Linked DNA regions of Roseibium sp. Sym1. The main gene of each other region encodes a partner of the protein of the gene in region 2 in a complex. Links are inferred from orthologs where the notes say so. Each region holds a gene or a part of one and is shown on either strand. Other genes may lie near its edges.

Region 1 (7,114 bases), 2.1 Mb from region 2 along the record:
CCGACAGGTCCAGGAGAGGACCGTCAGGGCCGTCCGTGCTCTGTTCCTGAGTGTCGTCTGCTTGTGTCGCTTTGGCTACCATATCGTGCTCCAGTTCGTGGCCGCTTTGGCCACGCCGCGCCCATAGTTTGGCTTCAACCCAATGTGTTCTCAGCGCGCCAGCTTTTCATCAGCGGCGGCGTCCGGAAGAATCATTGCGGATAGGTTTGTAAGCCGTGTCCCTTAAGTCCCAATTAACCGTACACTTTTCGACATTGACAAATATCAGCATCAACGCAGCACACGGTCTTTATTGTCCACATTCGAAGAACGAATGCCGAAGTGGTGTTCAAACGGGTTGCAGCTTGATTAAGACTATTGCCGCAAGCAGGCTCATAAGGCTGCGGCGCGATAAAGGCTGCAAAGGTTCTATTTAGCTCGGCACACACGATTCGCAAGTGTGATTCGTCACAGGTCAATCGGAAAATGCGTTTTTTGAGCGATCCGAGGCCTCAAAACGTCCCGGGAAGGCCCCGCAAGTCTGTCTGCGCTATGAAACCTGCTGTGCCACAGCCGCCACGGGAGGCGCGGTCCGGATCTTCTTGGCGCGCTCCGCGAGGTCGCCCTCGTCACGCGCGCATTCCTCCCGCCGGCGGCTCAGGTCCTGGGTCAGCGCCTGGATGCGCGACCAGGAATGCTCGTCGAGCTGTTCGTCCGCAAGCGCGAGTTCCCCGGCCAGTTCCTCCTCAAGGGCGTTCAACTCGAGCACATCCAGGAAATGGAGGAACGCGGCCTCTATGAAATCCTCCGGCGGATTGGATTTGAGCAGCGGGAAACGGTGGATCAACGCGGAGAATTCCGCCCCCTTTTGCTCCTGAAGCCCGATGGTCTCCAGCATCATCTCGTACATGATGTCGCGGAGCGGCTCGTCGAAGGCGCTGGTCAGGTCGGCAATCGGCGTCGCCTCCAGATCGTCGACGATGCGGCACAGCACGTCCCGCAACTGGCGGTGCAGCTCGTTGGAAAAGGGCAATCTGGAGAACCGCTCGAAATTCCGGTCGAGAAGATGCGGAAACCGCATGCTCACGCCGAGCACCAGGCGTTCGGTCCCGAAATCGTCGCTGGCGGCCACCCGTTCGCGGGCCGCGCCAAGCGAAGTGACGGTGTCCGCCCCCTTGTTGCCGCCTTTCCGATTCTGACGGGCCTGTTCGAAAAACAGGTTCGAAAGCTTGAACTTGAGATCAAGCTGGTAGCGGCGGCGCACGCGTTCGTCACGGATGGTGCCGATCAGATCGTCAAAGCGCTTTTCCAGCGCGGCCTTTCGCTCCGGCGTGTCGAGACGGGCAACCGAGATTTCCCGGTCCCAGACCACATCGAACAGCGACTTGGCCCTGGAGACTTCCGCATGGAACCCTTCAACACCGCGCTGCTTGACGAGATCATCCGGATCCATGCCATCCGGAAGAAAGCAGAACTGGAATGAATAGCCGCTTTTAAGCACCGGAAAAATCCGGTCGATCGCCCTGTGCGCCGCCGAGATCCCGGCCGCGTCTCCATCAAAGCAGATCACCGGTTCGGGCGCGAATTTCCAGAGGCGCAGCACCTGGTCCTCGGTGAAGGCGGTGCCCAGCGAGGCAACCACGTGGCGGATACCGGCCTGCCACAGGGCAATCGCATCAAGATACCCTTCGACCACCACCGCCTCGCCCGACTTGAAGGCAGGCTCGCGCGCCCGGTGGGCGTTGAACAGCATGACGCCCTTGTGAAACAGCGGCGTTTCAGGAGAATTGAGATATTTCGGCTGTCCCTCCGGGGACAGCGTCCGCCCGCCAAAGGCAACCACCCGGCCGCGGTCGTCCTGGATCGGGATCATCAGCCGGCCGCGAAACCGGTCATAGGACGGACGGCCGTCGTCTGGCTTGATAATCAGCCCGGCCTCGATCATCGCCGCCTCGGGGATCTCGCGCGCGGCCAGATAGGATTTCAGCGCATCGCGGCTGTCGGGCGCAAAACCGAACCGGAATTCCCTGAGGGTTTCGGCAGAAAGGCCTCGCTTGCCGCAATAGGCCCTGGCCGCCTCCCCGCGCGGCCCCGCATATTCGTTCTGAAAAAACTGCGCGGCCATTTCGCAGATATCCGCCAGGCCCGCCCGTTTCTTCTCCCGCCTTGCCGCCTGCGGGTCGGGTGCCGGCAACGCCACCCCCGCCTGGTCCGCCAGCCGCTCGACCGCCTCCGGGAAGCTCAGGCCTTCGGTTTCGCAGACGAACGTGAAGTGGTCCCCCGAGGCACCGCAGCCGAAACACTTGTAGCGGTTGCGCCGGTCATCGACGTGAAAACTCGGACTTTTTTCCTGATGGAACGGACAGCAGGCCCAATAGTCGCCCTTGCCCGGCTGGGTCTTGCGCCGGTCCCAGCTCACCCGGCGCCCGACGAGATCCGACAGGGTCAGGCGGGCGCGAATTTCATCAAGTAGGCGCGGTTCGAAACGCATGAAACACAAACAGCCCGGAGTTCAGTGAAAATGCCAAGGCGCGGGGCCTCACGTAAGGCGGCACCGTCAGCCTGTCAAAATAGAGTGTCTTCAGGCGGGATGCCAGTGGCAGCACGCACTCCGTATCCCGGACTGGAAAGCCTGTGAACAAACCATCATTGGCAAAGGGGCTCAGGTGTCGCCGGTACCCTCGGACCCGTTTCCGGTCTTGTCGTTGCCGTCGGTCCGCAACATGTCCTTGACGACACAGGATGCCTGGACGAAATCCATCTGCCCCGGATAGCGGGTTTTCAGTTCGCTCATGCAGCGGCCGATGTCGCGCAGGCCTTGCGCGTCGATCTCCTTGACCGTTTCCTCGCAGATGGTGCGCACTTCGTCTTCGCTCAACTGGACCGGCAGGAATTCGCGGATGATGTCCTGCTCGGTGCGCTCCTGTTCCGCGAGGTCGAGCTGCCCGCCGCTTTCGAATTCAACCGCGGACGCTTCCCGTTGCCGGATCATCTTCTGAAGGATTTCAACCACTTCAATCTCGTTGACGCCGTCCTTGCCGTTTTCACGGGCCGCCGCCTCGCGGTCCTTGACAGCGGTCTGGACCAGACGCAGCGTCGCGCAGCGGCGCTTGTCACCATTGTCCTGAGCCGCCTTCAAGGCCACGTTGATTCTCTCGCGCATTGCTGTGCGCATGGTTCACCCCACCCCTGCCGTGCTGAGGAGCGACGCATTTCGGCGCCCGTTCCCTCACCCAGTCAAGCTATTGATTTTTAAAGATCTTTTTTCAGAGGATCAATATTGACGATCCAAGCCGCTTCCCATAGAGTCCCGCGCTTAATGCAGACGGCTTATGCAGGCTCGAAAGCCTGCGCCAGACGCCTTTCCTGCAGCGCATGATGTCACCAACAAGATCTGGAAACAAGACATGACGACTGCAGACGCATGGTCAGAGACCCCGGCGACCGCCCTGCTTGTGCTATCCGACGGCAGCATTATCGAGGGACAGGGCCTCGGCGCCACGGGCCAAGCCGTTGGTGAGATTTGCTTTAACACGGCCATGACCGGTTATCAGGAGATCCTGACCGACCCGTCCTATTCCGGACAGATCATCACCTTCACATTTCCGCATATCGGCAATGTCGGCACCAACGACGAGGACATCGAGACGGTCAACATGGCGGCCGACAGCGGCATCCGCGGCGTCGTGCTGGCCGCCGCGATCACCGAACCGGCCAACTACCGCGCTGCCAAACATCTCGATGCCTGGCTGAAAAGCCGCAACATGATCGGCATCAGCGGCATCGACACACGCGCCCTGACCGCCCTGATCCGGGAAAAGGGCGTGCCCAACGGTGTCATTGCCCATGCTCCGGACGGCAAATTCGACATCGAGGCCCTCAAGGCGGCCGCTGCCAACTGGCCGGGACTGGTCGGCATGGACCTCGCGAAGGACGCCTCCACCACCCAGTCCCATCCCTGGTCGCAGACCACCTGGAAGTGGGATCAGGGCTACGGCGAAGCATCAGGCGGCACCTTCAAGGTCGTTGCCATCGACTACGGCATCAAGCGCAACATCCTGCGCCTGCTGGCCGATGCCGGTTGCGACGTGATGGTTCTGCCGGCAACCGCGAGCGCGGAAGACGTTCTCGCTCACAAGCCCGACGGTGTCTTCCTGTCCAACGGTCCCGGCGACCCGGCCGCCACCGGCAGTTACGCCGTCGACATGATCCGCAAGGTTGTCGACAGCGGGGTGCCGACCTTCGGCATCTGCCTCGGGCACCAGATGCTGGCGCTGGCTCTTGGCGGCAAGACCGTGAAAATGCACCAGGGTCATCATGGTGCAAACCACCCGGTCTTCGACCACACCACCGGCAAGGTCGAAATCACCTCCATGAACCATGGCTTTGCGGTCGATGCTGACAGCCTGCCCGGCAATGTCGAGCAGACACATGTATCGTTGTTCGATGGATCCAACTGCGGCCTGGCCATGAAGGACAAGCCGGTCTTTTCCGTGCAGTATCACCCTGAAGCTTCACCGGGACCGCGTGACAGTCACTACCTGTTCAAACGCTTCACCGAGCTGATGGAAAGTGCCCGCCAGGGCTGACAGCCCGGATATGGCACCCGAACATCTACACCCTTCGCGCCGGCCTTGTGCCGGCGCTTTTTTGTCTGGCGAATGCTGCTCCAACATCGTCGGCCAGAACCATGCTGACATCACTGAAACCGGTTCGGCAGGGCACAGGCCGCCCCGCGCGACACGGAACATCGCTCCAGACCTGCGGCGCCTGCCCCGGATCGGCATCCGGAACAAAGCGCATTGGAACGGTCATAAAGGCCCTCGCAACAAAGTCTGAATATGAAATTGATACACATTTTCCCAAACCGGAGCGTTCCGAACCGCCGCATCCGGGAGAAGTTGAACCACGGCCGACCGCAGTTCGGCAACGCTACGGCCTGCTTTAGGGGATGGGCATCCTCCGGGAGAGGTCAGGATATGCCATGGCCCAGGACCGTGCCGGGCGCCGTCATTGCCCAGTTCCCGGATCGCCACGGAACCTGCAAACACAAAAAACCCGGCATGGAAACCATGCCGGGCCTTTTTAAGCGCACTGAGAAACGGTTCAGCCGACCAGTTGGTCGAACGCACTCAGAATCTGTTCGACTTCGGCAATCTGCTCGTCAAGCATCTGCTTCTGCTCGACCAGTATGTCCTGCTGTGCACGGCAGATTTCCTGAAGTTCCTTGTACTGGTCGTCGCGTTTGGTGCTGCCTTCGACCAGCTTGATCACCCGTCGGATCTCGGCAAGCGTCAGGCCGATCTTCTTGGCCTGCAGGATCACCCGCATCCGCGACACGTCCCGCGCTCCGTAGAACCGGCGAGCCCCCTTGCGCACCGGATTGAGAAGTCCTTTCTCCTCATAGAAGCGCAGGGTGCGGAGCGTGACATCGAACCGCTCCGACATTTCGGAAATCGCCAGAGCGCGATCTTCGAGAACCACTTCCTGTCCCGGACCAGCTATGTCCGGAACCACGACCATTTTGGTTGCTACATTGTTCATTCTGTTAAGCCCGATCTTGTCTTTCTTGTTCCAAGTCTGGCTGGGTCTTGCAGTACTCCCGACCTTCCGGTCCCACCTCCGGTCAATCGGGTCCCACTAGCACGGCAAAACAGCTTCCGCAGCTTGAAGCGCAATGCTTGTCGCTTGAGAAGCCCCCGGCACAAAACTCATAGGAGACTAAGCACCAGTCTAATACACCGGATCGACAGTTAAAATCCACGAAAAAATTGGATTTGCTGAATATTTTCCGCAGAAGATTCAGTCTTGTGAAAAATAAATCCTGAATCGACGCAAAATGAACACAGAACCGGGAATGTTCAATTGAAAGAAATAGAGCCATTACCCAAACAAATATTAATTATCGATAATCTGAACCTAATAAATAGACATTTACAAATTCAGGATTTCCCATGCAAGTTTTCTTAACTTCACGGCAACCCACAACGGAAAATTACTTAAACTTCCTTTTCATTACCCTGACAATTATTACAGGTAACCATTATGCCTAAGGCACTTGGCACAGCAAATTGATACACTCCACCCGCAAGTTGCCGTCAAAACCTTGCGCGGGGCAGCCGGCGCCTGAACCGAACACGGGTGCCAACACCCTCAGCCAGCCGAGATAACATTTTTGACTGTTCGGTCAAGTTTTATCGGAAAGTCAGCCGTTCAACGGCCCACAAGAAGAGCACATTGTGCACTTCTTGATTGACAATTCAGCGGCCAGGTTATTTTTGTCAGGGAAACGGTACGTGCGCTGCAACACGCGGCGGAACGAAACCAAGCTGTTCCGGAATAAGAAAAAATGGCCGATTCGAAACCCAAAGACACCGCGCCCGGCATGACACCGCAACAATTCCGTCACTGGCGGCGTGCACTCGGCCTGAAACAGAAGGATGCCGCGGAGCGGCTAGGCCTGAAGAAACGCATGATCCAGTATTACGAGAAGGGCAATCGCGACGGAAGACCCGTTGAAATTCCCAAATCCATACGCCTGGCCTGCTTCGCGCTGTCGAACGGCATTGGCGACTTTGACGGTCAAACCACCGTTCCGCTTCCTTCTGAATCCAAAGAGAGCGAATAAAGTCGCAATTCTGCTCCGGAAAACGTCGTCAACCGGTCCGGGCGGGGTTCCCTAGCGCGCCGCTTTTCCCTATAAGACGCGCTCAGCCAACATTGTCATTCACCTCAAGTCCGAGTCAGACCGAATAACGGCACCCGTTATCCGGACTGGCCGCTGCGAGCCGCGAGCCGAGATGCCCAAACGCACAGATATCTCTTCCATCCTGATCATTGGTGCCGGTCCTATTGTCATTGGGCAGGCCTGCGAATTTGACTATTCCGGCACCCAGGCCTGCAAGGCACTGCGCGAAGAAGGGTATCGCATCATCCTGGTGAACTCGAACCCGGCGACGATCATGACCGACCCGGATCTCGCCGACGCCACCTATATCGAGCCGATCACGCCCGAACTTGTCGCCAAGATCATCGAAAAAGAACGCCCAGACGCCCTGCTGCCGACCATGGGCGGCCAGACCGCCCTCAATTGCGCACTGGACCTTCAGGAGATGGGCGTTCTTGAAAAATTCGG
Region 2 (7,040 bases):
CAGGCGGGCGCTGTCCCAACCGATCACCGCGCGCCGGGGCGTGCCGAGAGAGGACTGTGCCACCAGTGCCTGGATTTCGATGAGAAGCGGGCGGGAGCCTTCCAGCCCGGCAAAGACCGCGGCGCCGGGTGCGGACGTGTTGCGGTCGCCCAGGAACAGGGCCGACGGATTGGGAACTTCCACGAGACCCTTGCCGGTCATTTCGAAGACACCGATCTCGTCGGTTGCGCCGAAACGGTTCTTCACCGAGCGCAGGATCCGGTACTGGTGTGCCCCGTCACCCTCGAAATAGAGCACGGCATCGACCATGTGCTCGACCACCCGGGGACCGGCGATCTGTCCGTCCTTGGTGACGTGTCCGACCAGCACAAGCGTCGTGCCGTTTTTCTTGGCGTAGCGCACCATGGCCTGTGCCGAGGCCCGGACCTGCGTGACGGTTCCCGGTGGGGATTCGACCTGGTCGGTCCACAGGGTCTGAACGGAATCGAGGATCAGCAGGGCAGGGGCCTTGTCCGCCTCCAGCGTCGCAAGGATGTCTTCCACGCTGGTCTCGGCGGCCAGCGCGACAGGTGCACCGGACAGGTCGAGCCGCTCCGCCCTGAGGCGGACCTGGCCGATCGCCTCCTCGCCGGAGATGTAGACGGTCTTGTGCCCGAGCGTGGCGAGCTGGGCTGCGGCCTGAATCAGAAGCGTCGACTTGCCGATGCCCGGGTCTCCGCCGACAAGAAGTGCGGAACCGCGGACAAAGCCGCCGCCGGTGACCCGGTCGAGCTCGGCCACCTTGGTCTGGATGCGCGGGGCTTCCTTCGAGTCGCCCGACAACCCTACCAGCTGCACCACGCGGCCCTTGCTGCGCGCGGCCCGTCCGGGGCCGCCGCCAATGCCGCCGCCGGTCTGCTCCTCGACGATTGTGTTCCATTCGCCGCAGTTTTCACAGCGGCCAACCCACTTGGAGGTCACTGTCCCGCAGGACTGGCAGACAAATGATGTGGACCGCCGCGCCATCCGCTTTCCTTCGCACTTTGCCTGATCAGGTCAGAGGGCCATAGACGCGCTCAAAGCGCCGCCCGAGGCTTGTCAGATATTCGTAGTCGATGGTCTCGGCATAGGCGGCGAGGTCGGAAGCCGCAACATGGGGACCCAGCATTTCCACAAACGCGCCGCGTTTCAGAAGATGTTCCGGCACGTCCGTGACGTCGAGCGTGATCATGTCCATGGAAATCCGGCCAAGGATCGGCGCCCTGTATCCGCCGATCATTCCGAAGCCGCCCGGCCGGTCGTCGGTGGAACTGGCCCGTCGCAGCATGCCGTCGGCATATCCGGCTGCCACGACCGCGTTCCTGAGGGGCCGCCTGGCGATCTGCGTCGCACCGTAGCCGATTGTGTCGCCCTCGGGGACGTCGCGCACGATCATGATGCGCGCCTCAACCCTGGCGACCGGCGCCATCGGGTTCGGTTCGGTCTCGATGGCCTGGCCGCCGTAAACCGATATTCCCGGACGGACCAGATCGAAATGGTAGTCCGGCCCCATCAGCACACCGGCGGAGTTGGCCAGCGAGCGTGGAACGTCCGCGAACGGTGCGGTGATTTCCCGGAACTGATCGAGCTGGCGGCGGTTCATCGGATTGTCGGGCGCCGATCCGCAGGCCAGGTGGCTCATGATCAGAGAAGGCCGGAACGGCCCGAGCAGGTCCTTGTCCGTCATGGCCGAGGTGAATTCCGCTGCCGACAGGCCAAGACGGTGAATGCCCGTATCGACATGGACCGCGGCATCGAAGGACCGTCCCGCCGCCTTGCAGACCACTGTCCATTCCTCGAGTTCCTCAAGGCAACCAAGCACCGGACGGATGTCATGCGCGAGATAATGCTCATGGGTCCCCGGGAAGAGGCCATCGAGGGCATAGATCACCGCGCCGGGAAGGATTTTGCGCAGTTGGATGGCTTCCGTTGGAACGGCGGCAAAAAACGTGCGGCATCCGGCTTCAAACAGCGCGGGCGCCACCTTTTCCTGGCCGGTGCCGTAGGCGTCTCCCTTGATGGCAACAGCGCATTCGGTTTCGGCGCGGGTCTTGCCGTTTAAAAAGCGCCAGTTCGAGGCAATGGCCTGAAGATCGACCGTCAGGCGGCCGCCATAGAGGGGGGACGGGAAGGACAATGTTTGCGAGGTCGACACGTTCCGCCTGTTTCTCCGCTCAGAATCAGTTGCTTTGGGCTGATGGGAGCGTAGCAAATCCGGATGCCGTTGGGCCAATGAAGATGACCGGAAAAATGCGGTAGTACCGCGCGTAAGCAGGCAAGGATCCGTTTTCCGTGCCGGACCGATCCGCATCAATCCATGTAGAGAAATTCGATACCGGTCTCGCCGTCTCGGACCCAGCGGACCTCTCCATAAAAGCGCAGCTTCCGGCTTTCGATTTCGATCGTGACGCGCTGATCGGGTTCCAGGTCTTTGGTGTTGGTGGCAAGGCGGCAGCCGCCGACACTGATATCCTCAACCACACAGGGGCGATGGGTCGCCTCCTGCTTGAGCAGGCCGGGCCACTTGCATCGTCTGCGAGGAAAGACGCGCGCTTCTTCCAACAGTTTTTGCATCGGAGTCAAAATGGGCGCCCGCTTGAAAAGGAAATTCGTTCAATAGTGCAACCTATAGTGAAGATAGGGATTTAACATCAATTTAATTTTGGGCTTCGCGAGCAACAGCGGGTTTGTCATGTCGCAACCGTCGGGATAATCCCGCCGGTTTCTTCGGCTACTCGTAGCGTTCCGGCAGATGGTCGTCTTCAGCCAGATCCGAGAAGCGGGTGTATTGCCCTTCGAAGTGCAGGTTGGCGGTTCCGGTCGGACCGTGACGCTGCTTGGCGATAATGACCTCGGCCTTGCCCTTCAGCCGCTCCATGTCCCGTTGCCAGTTCTCGTATTCGACCGTGTCGGGCTCCGGCTCCGTCTTGGACAGGTAATATTCCTCGCGGAACACGAACAGGATCACGTCGGCGTCCTGCTCGATGGAGCCGGATTCACGAAGGTCCGACATCATCGGACGCTTGTCGTCACGCGCTTCCACCTGGCGCGACAGCTGCGACAGGGCGATGATCGGCACCTGGAGTTCCTTTGCCAGTGCCTTCAGGCCGGTGGTGATTTCGGTGATTTCCTGGACGCGGTTTCCGGAATTCTTGGCGGAACCGGACAGGAGCTGGATATAGTCGACCACCAGCAGGTCAAGACCGCGCTGACGCTTCAGCCGCCGGGCCTTGGCCACCAGTGAGGCGATGGAAATGCCACCGGTCTGGTCCACGTGCAGCGGCACGGTCTGCATGGTCTGGGCGCAGGCAGCCAGTTTTTCGAACTCGGCCTCGGTGATGTCGCCGCGCCGGATTTTCGAGGATGAGATCTCTGCCTGCTCGGAAATGATACGCGTTGCCAGCTGCTCTGCCGACATTTCCAGCGAGAAGAAGCCGACGACGCCGCCATTGACGGTTTTCAGGGACCCGTCCGGCTGTTCCTCGGCCTTGTAGGACTGGGCGATGTTGTAGGCGATATTGGTCGCCAGCGAGGTTTTGCCCATGGCGGGACGTCCGGCGAGCACGATCAGGTCCGAATGCTGCAGGCCGCCCATCAGCCGGTCGAGTTCCCTGAGGCCGGTGGAAATGCCGGACAGGGCACCCTCGCGGTTATAGGCCGCATGGGCCATTTCGATGGTTTCGGAAAGAGCGTCTCCAAACGACACGAATCCGCCTTCGCTCCGTCCGGTTTCCGCCAGCTCGAACAGGCGGCGTTCGGCATCGTCGATTTGCTGTTCCGGCGGCACGTCGATCGGTGCGTCAAAGGCGATGTTGACCATGTCCTCGCCGATGCGGATCAGGTTCCGCCGGATGGCCAGGTCATAGATCGAGCGGCCATAGTCTTCGGCGTTGATGATGGAGGCGGCATCACCGGCCAGACGGACAAGAAACTGAGTTGCGGACAGGTCGGCAATCTTGGCGTCGGCCGGATAGAATGTCTTCAGCGTGACCGGGGAGGCGGTCTTGCCCGCACGGATCAGATGGCTCGCCTTCTCGTAGATGTCCTGGTGGGAGGGCACGAAAAAGTGATGCGGCTCGAGAAAGTCGGACACCCGGTAGAATGTCTCGTTGTTGACGAGAATGGCACCCAGCAACTGTCGTTCGGCTTCTGCGTTATGCGGTGCAAGGCGCTGGATGTCCTCTTCCGTCTCGACCTTCTGCAATGTGCCCTTCATATCGTCCCCCGATGACCCAAGTTCATTGGGAATACTCTCTGGCGATGAGTGTCTCAAGGAACAAAAACAGCCGTTTTTGATTCCCACTGACTTTCACAGATCAGCGGGGAAAGAGTCGAAACATGCTTGACTCTGAACCTGATTGAAGACTCAAGGCTGTAGAGCTTAGCCTTTGAAAATAATAGGATATTTTGAGAGGTTAATGACCAGTTAATTTTTTCCAAGGGGATTCAATGTCTTGTGCCGAGAAGTGAGAGCGCCGGATGAGCCCCTGGCCGTAACCTGGAATTAGGATTGCCGGCAAACAAAAAACGGCGCTGAAGTTCAGCGCCGTTTTCGTCAACTGTGAAAGCAGGTGGAAGCGATCAGGCTTCTTCTTCGGCCGGAGTTTCCTCGGAGGCTTCTTCGCCTTCTTCGGAACCTTCGGCTTCAGCGTCGCCTTCTTCTTCTTCTTCAAATTCGAAGACGTCCTGTTCCGGCGTGGTCAGGTCTTCACCGGCTGCCTGGCGGACGGCTTCGTCTTCCGAACGGGCAACGTTGACGGAGACGGAGACTTCCACTTCCGGATGCAGCTGGATCAGGACATTGTGCAGACCGATCGTCTTGATCGGGGTACGCAGTTCGACCTGGCTGCGGCCAACGGTGAAGCCGGCGGCGGTGAGGCCTTCGGCGACGTCACGCGTCGACACGGAACCGTAGAGCTGGCCGGTTTCACCGGCGGAGCGGATCATCACCAGGGATTCGCCGTCGAGCTTGGAAGCAACGGCTTCGGCTTCGCTCTTGCGTTCCAGGTTACGGGCCTCGAGCTGAGCACGCTCGCGCTCGAACCGCTCGAGATTGGATTTGTTGGCACGCAGCGCCTTGCCCTGCGGCAGCAGGAAGTTACGGGCATAACCGTCGCGAACGCGAACGGTATCGCCCATCTGGCCGAGCTTTGCGATACGCTCAAGAAGGATGACTTGCATGGTATTCTCCTACTGTCCCATCTCATCGATGGTTAGAGACCGTTTGCCCGCGGTCCCAATTCGAGTCTCCCGGGCGTGCCCGGGAGAAAAGTCCCTCGTTGAAGGAGGGATCAGCTGATCACGAAGGGCAGCAGGCCGAGCAGGCGGGCGCGCTTGATGGCACGGGCCAGTTCACGCTGCTTCTTCGCGGACACCGCGGTGATGCGGCTCGGCACGATCTTGCCGCGCTCAGAGATGTAGCGCTGCAGCAGACGGATGTCCTTGTAGTCGATCTTCGGAGCGTTGGAGCCGGAGAACGGGCAGGTCTTCCGGCGACGGAAGAACGGGCGGCGGCTCGGCATCTGTGCAATATCAACCATAATCTCTTACTCCCCTTCTGCCCGGCGCGGAGGACGGCTGCCACCCGGACGGTCGCCACGGTCACCACGGCCACCGCCGCGGCGGTCGTCGCGGTCACGCTTCTGCATCATTGCAGACGGCTCTTCTTCGAGCTCGTTGACGCGGAAGGTCATGTAACGAAGGACATCTTCGCTGAGGCCCATCTGACGTTCCATTTCGGCAACGGCAGCATGCGGTGCTTCGATGTTCATCAGGGTGTAGTGAGCCTTGCGGTTCTTCTTGATGCGGTAAGCGAGGGTCCGCAGACCCCAGTTTTCCACCTTGCCGACAGTGCCGCCAGCGCCTTCGATGAGGCCCTTGTACTGTTCGACGAGTTGTTCGACCTGCTGGGCCGAAACGTCCTGGCGTGCCAGGAAGACGTGCTCGTAAAGAGGCATGGAAACAAGCCTTTCTCATGTTGACAACGCGGGATCGGCGCAGAGCCTCCTCGCAACTTCGGAAAGGCACGAGAAATCCAACGAGAGCGGGAACACGGGAAGTCGGATCCCTTACGATCCTGGCTTGCGCCCTTCCGTTCAGCCCCCGGCCAAATCCCGGATGAAGCGCGGTCTATACTCTGTTCTGGCGAAAATGCAAGTGGGGCCCGGAGATTTTGCTGCGAAAGACAGGGAAAGCTGTCTTTGCCCGGCCTTTTACGGTAAACCTGCTGGAAAGCCCGGAGCCTTGTTCCTTCCCTGTCCCATTGCGCAGGGGCGAGCCTCAAGCAAGGGGAAATCTCGGAAAAGCGCGCGATTTTGGGAAATGATTGGCCGCAAGGCCTTGACAGTCCGCCCAAGAGCGTATCATAGCCTCGCGCCAACGTTTCAATTCAGCTCCTGCCGGGCTGTCTTAAGTTCCGCTTTCAAAAAAAGCCGTCGGCCTGCTGCCAGGATCTGCAAGGCCCGCGCACGAGTCTACGGAGGCGCTCCCAGATGACCATCGCTTTCACATTCCCAGGACAGGGCAGCCAGAGTGTCGGTATGGGCAAGGCCCTTGCCGATGCGTTTCCGGAAGCCAGGGCCGTCTTCGACGAAGTGGATGAGGCGCTTGGGCAGAAGCTCTCCGACGTCATGTGGAGCGGACCCGACGATGCGCTGACGCTGACCGCCAATGCGCAGCCGGCGCTCATGGCCGTCAGTCTCGCAACCATGCGTGTTCTGGAAGCCCGCGGACTCGACCTTGCCGCACGCGTCTCTTTCGTGGCCGGGCATTCCCTCGGCGAATATTCCGCGTTGGCGGCAGCCGGCAGTCTCGACATTGCCACGGCCGCCCGTTTGCTGCGGGTGCGCGGCGATGCCATGCAGAACGCTGTGCCGGTCGGGCAGGGGGCCATGGCCGCATTGCTCGGACTGGAGTTTGACGTTGCCGCCGAAGTCGCCGCTGCGGCGGCCCAGGGGGAAGTCTGCCAGACCGCGAACGACAACGCGCCCGGTCAAGTGGTCGTGTCCGGCCATCTTGCCGCC

Evidence for each region.
Region 1: the proteins of O6760_RS26340 (region 2) and dnaG are in contact, whole or in part, in a crystal structure (PDB 2R6A), measured with the Geobacillus stearothermophilus proteins. The link is inferred for Roseibium sp. Sym1 from one-to-one orthologs. Residues at the interface, in WP_033016901.1 of Geobacillus stearothermophilus: Ser13, Glu15, Ala16, Gln18, Glu91, Leu92, Asp94, Ala95, Val96, Pro97, Thr98, Ala99, Ala100, Asn101, Tyr104, Tyr105, Ile108; in WP_049624496.1 of Geobacillus stearothermophilus: Lys456, Leu457, Leu458, Pro459, Ala460, Asn463, Ala464, Leu467, Leu535, Leu536, Ile537, Ala538, Gln544, Glu545, Asp548, Tyr549, His552.

Annotation. Positions count from the first base shown.
Region 1 is NZ_CP114786.1:3,549,563-3,556,676, reverse strand. Bases 1-2,911 are described here. They hold dnaG (DNA primase), read right to left. Parts: upstream 2,471-2,911; coding sequence 530-2,470; downstream 1-529. Other genes in these bases: O6760_RS16105 (GatB/YqeY domain-containing protein), read right to left, coding at 2,642-2,911; rpoD (RNA polymerase sigma factor RpoD), read right to left, coding at 1-82. Also shown: more of O6760_RS16105, read right to left, coding at 2,912-3,142; carA (glutamine-hydrolyzing carbamoyl-phosphate synthase small subunit), read left to right, coding at 3,387-4,568; O6760_RS16095 (MerR family transcriptional regulator), read right to left, coding at 5,086-5,523; O6760_RS16090 (helix-turn-helix domain-containing protein), read left to right, coding at 6,329-6,607; carB (carbamoyl-phosphate synthase large subunit), read left to right, coding at 6,780-7,114. UniProt on the Escherichia coli protein: RNA polymerase that catalyzes the synthesis of short RNA molecules used as primers for DNA polymerase during DNA replication.
Region 2 is NZ_CP114786.1:5,680,181-5,687,220, reverse strand. Bases 1,993-4,829 are described here. They hold O6760_RS26340 (replicative DNA helicase), read right to left. Parts: upstream 4,235-4,829; coding sequence 2,750-4,234; downstream 1,993-2,749. Other genes in these bases: rplI (50S ribosomal protein L9), read right to left, coding at 4,600-4,829; O6760_RS26345 (PilZ domain-containing protein), read right to left, coding at 2,329-2,580; alr (alanine racemase), read right to left, coding at 1,993-2,173. Outside these bases: DNA repair protein RadA, read right to left, coding at 1-1,005; more of alr, read right to left, coding at 1,031-1,992; more of rplI, read right to left, coding at 4,830-5,199; rpsR (30S ribosomal protein S18), read right to left, coding at 5,310-5,558; rpsF (30S ribosomal protein S6), read right to left, coding at 5,565-5,975; fabD (ACP S-malonyltransferase), read left to right, coding at 6,510-7,040. UniProt on the Escherichia coli protein: The main replicative DNA helicase, it participates in initiation and elongation during chromosome replication. Travels ahead of the DNA replisome, separating dsDNA into templates for DNA synthesis.